One region of the Saccharothrix sp. DSM 118769 genome, then DNA from elsewhere that is predicted to be linked to it. Evidence: predicted binding sites of a transcription regulator. Region 1 holds the regulator's gene; the other holds the start of a gene.
The links. Region 1 encodes HspR, which represses chaperone genes until heat shock. Its sites were predicted from a motif close to ANNTTGAGTNNNNNNNACTCAANNT; they were not measured.
Positions count from the first base shown of each region.

Region 2: the regulator HspR is predicted to act here: its motif matches at 1,123-1,147, upstream of ACRAKJ_RS22785 (adenylate cyclase).

Region 1 covers NZ_CP193627.1:9,531,831-9,535,230, reverse strand. Annotated here, with positions in the region: gene grpE (nucleotide exchange factor GrpE) at 1-53, shown strand, start outside; gene dnaJ (molecular chaperone DnaJ) at 72-1,244, shown strand; gene ACRAKJ_RS41080 (heat shock protein transcriptional repressor HspR) at 1,241-1,669, shown strand; gene ACRAKJ_RS41075 (hypothetical protein) at 1,839-2,081, shown strand; gene ACRAKJ_RS41070 (FAD-binding oxidoreductase) at 2,244-3,347, opposite strand.
Region 2 covers NZ_CP193627.1:5,320,824-5,324,223, reverse strand. Annotated here, with positions in the region: gene ACRAKJ_RS22790 (hypothetical protein) at 1-103, opposite strand, end outside; gene ACRAKJ_RS22785 (adenylate cyclase) at 106-1,122, opposite strand; gene ACRAKJ_RS22780 (GNAT family N-acetyltransferase) at 1,284-2,087, shown strand; gene ppk2 (polyphosphate kinase 2) at 2,131-3,120, shown strand; gene ACRAKJ_RS22770 (alpha-glucosidase) at 3,222-3,400, shown strand, end outside.

The DNA of each region.
Region 1 (3,400 bases):
TGACCGACCACGAGCCCGCGGCCGCACCGGCCGCGGACGACCAGCAGGACTAGGAAAGGGGGCGGCGTCCGATGAGCGCTAGGGACTGGATCGAGAAGGACTTCTACCGCGAACTGGGCGTCTCCTCCGACGCCTCGGCCGACGAGATCAAGAAGGCGTACCGGAAGTTGGCGCGGGAGCTCCACCCCGACGCCAACCCCGGTGACGCCAAGGCCGAGGCGCGCTTCAAGGCCGTCTCCGAGGCGTACGGCGTGCTGTCCGACGCCGCGAAGCGCAAGCAGTACGACGAAGCCCGCCGCCTCTTCGCCGGGGGCGGCGGGTTCCCCGGCGGCTTCGGCACCGGTGGCGGCGGCGGGTTCGACGTCGGCGACCTGTTCAACCGGCAGCAGCAGGCCGGCGGCATGGGCGGCGGCCTCGGCGACCTCCTCGGCGGGCTGTTCAACCGCCGGGGCGGCGGCACCGCGTCCGCCACCCGCCCCCGGCGCGGCGAGGACGTCGAGACCGACGTGCGCATCGACTTCACCGAGGCCGTGCGCGGCGCCACCGTCCCCATGCGGCTCGCCAGCCCCGCCACCTGCGGCACCTGCACCGGGTCCGGCGCCCGCCCCGGCACGTCCCCCCGCACCTGCACCAACTGCGGCGGCGCCGGCCTCGTCACCCGCAGCCAGGGCGCGTTCGCGTTCAGCGAGCCGTGCGCCGACTGCCGCGGCACCGGCCGGCTCATCGACGACCCGTGCCCCGAGTGCGGCGGCGACGGCGTCAGCACCAAGACCCGCACCCTCACCATCCGCATCCCCGCCGGCGTCGACGACGGGCAGCGCATCCGCCTCGCCGGCCAGGGCGAACCCGGCCGCAACAACGGCCCGGCGGGCGACCTGTTCGTGCGCGTCCACGTGACGCCGCACCCCGTCTTCGGCCGCACCGGCAACGACCTGACCCTCACCACGCCCGTCACGTTCCCCGAACTGGCGCTCGGCACCACGTTGACCGTGCCCACGCTCGACGGCAAGGTGACGTTGAAGGTCCCCGCCGGCACGGCGAGCGGGCGCGTGCTGCGGGCCAAGGGCAAGGGCATCGCCCGGCGCGACGGGCAGGTCGGCGACCTGCTCATCACGCTCCAGGTGGCCGTGCCCAACAACATGGACGCCGACGCCCGCGAAGCACTGGAGAACTACGCCTCGGCCACCGCTCAGCACGACCCGCGCGCCGAGCTCAACGCCCTGTTGGAGAAGAGGTCGGTGTGAGCTTCCCGTTCCCGCCCGGCACCGACGAGGACACGCCGTTCTTCGTCATCTCCGTGGCCGCCCAGCTGTCGGGCCTGCACGCCCAGACCCTGCGCGCCTACGACCGCATGGGCCTGGTCTCCCCGGGCCGCACGTCGGGCGGCGGCAGGCGGTACTCGATGCGCGACATCGTGCTGCTGCGCGAGGTGCAGCGCCTGTCCCAGGAGGAAGGCGTCAACCTGGCGGGCGTCAAGCGCATCATCGAGCTGGAGAACGAGGTCGGCGCCCTGCGGACGAGGGTGCAGGAGCTGACCGAGGAGCTGGCGCAGGCCTTGGCGGCGGCCGAGCACGCGGCGGCCTCGGTGCACGCGTCGTACCGGCGCGACCTCGTGCCGGTGCGGCACGAGACGGCCCTGGTGGTCTGGAAGCCGGCGAAGAAGCGCTGATCAGACCGGGGGCGGCGACACGATCGGGTGATCATCGGCCCTGAGGTGTACGTAAACGGGGGTCCGGCCACTCGGTTGCACATGAGGAACCCCGCGACGCACCACCCGACCATCCCCACCCACCGCCGGCCCACCCCGGTCAGCCACCCCAGCCGGCCATCCCCGGCCCGTGATCTTCAGCCCGGCCGATCCCAGCCCGGCCGATCCCAGCCCGGCCGATCCCAGCCCGGCCGATCCCAGCCCGGCCGATCCCAGCCCGGCCGATCCCAGCCCGGCCGATCCCAGCCCGGCCGATCCCAGCCCGGCCGATCCCAGCCCGGCCGATCCCAGCCCGGCCGATCCCAGCCCGGCCGATCCCAGCCCGGCCGATCCCAGCCCGGCCGATCCCAGCCCGGCCGCTCGCACCCGCTGACCGCCGCTGCCGCCCAGGCCCCGCCGCCTGTGCGCCGCTGCTCGCGGCTGTTCGCCTGCGCGCCGCTCCTCGCCTGCTCGCGGCTGTTCGCCCGTGCCGCCAGGGCCAAGGCCGTCGCCAGGGCCGGGGGCGTAGTCGGGGCGGAGCCGAGGACGGGAGCGGTCAGTCCAGCGTGAACGGGTCGTACTTGATCCGGTCCAGCGGCGTCCCGGCGACCAGCATCCGCGACACGGTGGCGCGGATCATCGACGGCGACCCGCACACCAGCACGTCGCGGTCCTGCCACGTCCCGTACCGCGTGACCACGTCGGCCAGCGTGCCCTGCTCCACGCCCCGCGCGCCCGGGTCCGACTCCAGCACCGGCACGACGGTCAGCCACGGGTTGGTCATCGCGAACCGCTGGAGGTTGTCCAGGTCGTACAGGTCCTCGCGGGTCCGGCCGCCCATGAACAGGTGCACGCGCGGGTTCTCGCCCCACTTGGCCATCTCGTCGATGATCGCGTGCATCGGCGCCACGCCCGTGCCGCCGGCGACCATGAGCACGTCGCGCCCGGACTTCCGGTCGACCGACAGCCGGCCCATGGGCGGGCCGATGCGCCAGACGTCGCCGGGCTGCGTGTGCCCGACGATCGACCGGCTGACCCAGCCGCCCTCGACCGAGCGGATGTGGAACTCGATGATGCCGTCGTCGCGCGGCGCGTTGGCCGGTGTGAAGTAGCGCCACAGGCGGGCGCGCTGGGGCGTCTCCACGCTCACGTACTGGCCGGCGCGGTAGTTCACCGGGTGGTCCGGTTGCAGCCGCACGACGGCCAGGTCCCAGCTCACCCGCTGGTGCTCCAGCACGGTGGCGTGCCAGTACGCGGGGCCGTCGTCGGCCGCGGCGGCCTCCTGCATGGCGCGCGCCATGATCGTGTACGCCTCGGCCCAGGCCATCTCGACCTGCGGCGTCCACGCGGGCCCGGCGAACTTCTTCACCGCCGCCAGCAGCGCCGTGCCGACCGACTCGTAGTGCACGTTGACGACACCGAACTTGCGGTGGTCACGGCCGAGCTGGCGCAGGAACGGGATCAGGTCGTCCGGGCGGTCCACCATCTGCACGACGTGGACGAGCGCGCGCAGCAACCGGCTCCGCTGGACCTCCATGTTCGCGGGGAACATCTCGCGGGTCGCGGGCGCCAGGCTGAAGAGCATGCCGTAGAAGAACTTCGCGACCTCTTCCTGGCGCGGCTCCACCACCGCGAAGCTCTCCCGGATCATCCGCACCATCGCGGTGACGCCAGGAGGAGGTTCTCGGTGCGGAGGGCTCGGGATGGGGCTCA
Region 2 (3,400 bases), 4.2 Mb from region 1:
TCTTGCGCATGGTGGCGGTGTAGCCGAAGTCGTCGATGCCCTTGGCGGCGCGGAAGGTCTTGGCCGCCGCGTAGGCGTTGTCGTCCCACTTGCCGTGTCCCATGGTCAGGCTCCTGTCGTGTCGGTGGTCGGGGTGGGGAGGGTGAACGGTCGGTAGGTGCGTTCGCCGTAGAGGTCGTCGAGCAGCTCGTCGTACTCGGTGAGCAGGTCGGCGGCGTCGGGTCGGCGGTGCGGGTCGTCCTGGGTGCAGCCGCGGGCGAAGGCGCGGTGGCGGGTTTCGCCGGGTGCGAGGAGGTCGAGCATGAGCGCGTGCGCCATGTGGACGTCGGCGGCGGGGGTGAGGGGGTGTCCGCTGTGGACCTCGGGCGGGTAGCGGGTGGTCCGGTCGGTGGCGAGGGGTGGTTGGCCTGCCTCGACGGCGAAGGTCCAGCCGACGAGGACGATGCCGTGCTGCTCGGGGTGGACGAGGACGTTGTCGGCGGTGATCGCGCCGTGGACGAGGCCGGCGAGGTGGGCGCCGGCGACGGCGCGCAGCAGGCGGCGGTGCATCCAGGCGTAGTCGCGGCCGTCGAGCCCGCGGGGGAAGGCTTTGCCGACCTCGGTGAGGGTGGTGAAGCCGTCGGTGAGGGGTTCGAGGACGGTGAAGGCGCGGTCGCCGCGGGGGACGTCGCCGGAGGTGTCGAGGAGGCGGGGGTAGTAGGGGCGCAGCCAGGGGTGCCGGTCGGTGAGGCGGCGCAGGGTGGTGAGGGCGTGCCACTCGGCGTGCAGGAGGGGGTTGAGGGCGGGGTTGCGGACGAGCTTGACGACGTGGGGGCCGTCGGTGAGGTAGAGGGTGGCGACGCTGCCGGTGGCGTGCGGGCGGGTGGGGCGGTAGGTGGCGGTGGGGCTGTGCAGCTCGGTGGCGGGGGTGTGCTGCCACTCGTGGTGGAGGCGGGTGAGGCGGGCGGCGGCGGTGTGGGCCCTGGTGTCGTGGGGGCCGGTCTTGTCGGGGTGCAGGACGGTGGCGAGTGACCGGTAGAGGCGCTGCGCCTCGGTGTGCCGTGTGAGGTCGCGGGGGCCGAACAGGTCGGCCGCGTCGCGGGCTCGTTCGACCCGGTCGAGGGCTTCCTGCCTGGTGAGCATGGTTTGAGTCTATACGACTCAAACTGCGTCGCGGGGTGGAATACCGGTGTGCTCCGCATCACACGGCATTTCGGCGGCGCGTCCGCCATGTGGGCGCGGTGGACAGGGCGTCACCGCCGAACGCATTCTTCGTCGGCCAACGAACAAGCGTGGAGGTCGGCATGTCGTCGTCGGACAGCCCCGGGCGGGTCGGGGTGCGGTCGGTGCTGGACGAGCGGTCGGCGCCGGGCGGGCGATCCGTGCCGGGCGGGCGATCCGGGTCAGACGAGCGGTCGGTGCCGGACGGGTGGTCGGTGCTGGACAACCCGTCGTGGGCGTCCCTGACCGGTCGCCACGCCCACTTCGCCGAGCGGCGCGGCCGGGTGCTGCGCTACCGGCAGGACGTCGCCCCGTTCCACGCCCTGCCCGCCGACGCCGACGACGACGCGTGGGCCGACCTCGCGGTCCTCGCCGGTCCCGGCGCGGTCGTGCCGATGAACACCGCGCTCACCCCGCCGCCGCACTGGGAGGCGGTCGACCGCATCGCGGGCGTGCAGCTGGTCGACGCGGGCGTCGCCGCCCGGCCCTACCCCGAGGCCGTGCGCCTGGGACCCGACGACGTCCCCGAGATGCTCGACCTGGTCGCCCGCACCCGGCCGGGCCCGTTCCGCGAGCGCACCGTCGAACTGGGCACCTACCTCGGCGTCCGCGTCGACGGCGCCCTCGTCGCGATGGCCGGCGAACGCCTCCGCCCGCCCGGCCACACCGAGATCAGCGCCGTGTGCACCGACCCGGCCTGGCGCGGCCGGGGCCTGGCCACCCGCCTCGTGCTGGCCGTCGCCCACGGCATCCGCGCCCGCGGCGATGTCCCGATCATGCACGCCTCCGCCGCGAACACCCCGGCGATCCGCCTCTACGAGTCGCTCGGGTTCGCCCTGCGCCGGCGCACCTCGTTCGTCGCCTACCGCGTCCCGCCCGTCGGGTGACACCGCAGTTTGCGGCACCCCGCCGCAGGGTACGTCCGGGGGCGTGAACAGCGCGTTCGACCTCTCCGACCGGTTCCCCGGACTCGACATCTCCGAGTTGGTGGTGGACTACGACGACGCCGACGACCCGGTGCTGCGCCACCCCGACGGCACGCCGATCGACACCTGGCGGGAGAACTACCCGTACCCCGAGCGGATGTCGCGCGAGGAGTACGACGTGTCCAAGCGGCTGCTCCAGATCGAGCTGCTCAAGCTCCAGTACTGGATCAAGGACACCGGCGGGCGCATGGTCATCGTGTTCGAGGGCCGCGACGCCGCCGGCAAGGGCGGCACCATCAAGCGGTTCACCGAGCACCTCAACCCGCGCGGCGCGCGCGTCGTGGCGCTGGGCAAGCCCACGGACCGCGAGCAGGGCGAGTGGTACTTCCAGCGCTACGTCAACCACCTGCCCACCGCCGGCGAGGTCGTGCTGTTCGACCGCTCCTGGTACAACCGGGCCGGGGTCGAGCGGGTGATGGGCTACTGCACCGACGAGCAGTACCAGCGGTTCACGCGCCAGGCCCCCACGTTCGAGAAGATGCTCGTCGACGACGGGATCGTGCTGGTCAAGCTGTGGTTCTCGGTGTCGCGGGCCGAGCAGCGGACCCGGTTCCTGATCCGCCAGGTCGACCCGGTGCGGCAGTGGAAGCTCAGCCCCAACGACATCCGCTCGCTCGACCGCTGGGACGCCTACACCGAGGCCAAGGTCGCCATGTTCCGCGCCACCGACACGGCCAGCGCGCCGTGGACGGTCGTCAAGAGCAACGACAAGAAGCGCGCCCGCATCGAGGCCATGCGCAGCGTCCTGGCCCGCATCGACTACGACGACAAGGACGTCGAGGTCGTCGGCGAACCCGACCCGCGCGTCGTCGGCGCGGCGGCCACCCTGCTGGAGGAGGGCGAGGACGAGGCGTCGCTCAGCCCCACGCCCATCGCGCCGCCCGGGGACACCGACCACGGCCCCGGCGTCCACCCGGACGACGACGGCTCCTGATCCCGGGACGCGCGGCAACCCCCGAACGGTCGGGGGTTGCCGCGCGCCGCCGTCCACGGTGAACTGATCAGCAGCCCCGCACCGACGCACGAGGGACGCCGATGACTTCCGACCAGGCCACGTGGTGGCAGTCCGCCGTGGTGTACCAGGTGTACCCGCGCAGCTTCGCCGACTCCGACGGCGACGGCGTCGGCGACCTGGCGGGTCTCACCGCGCGGCTGGACCACCTGCAACGGCTGGGCGTCGACGTCGTCTGGCTCTCCCCGGTCTACGCCTCCCC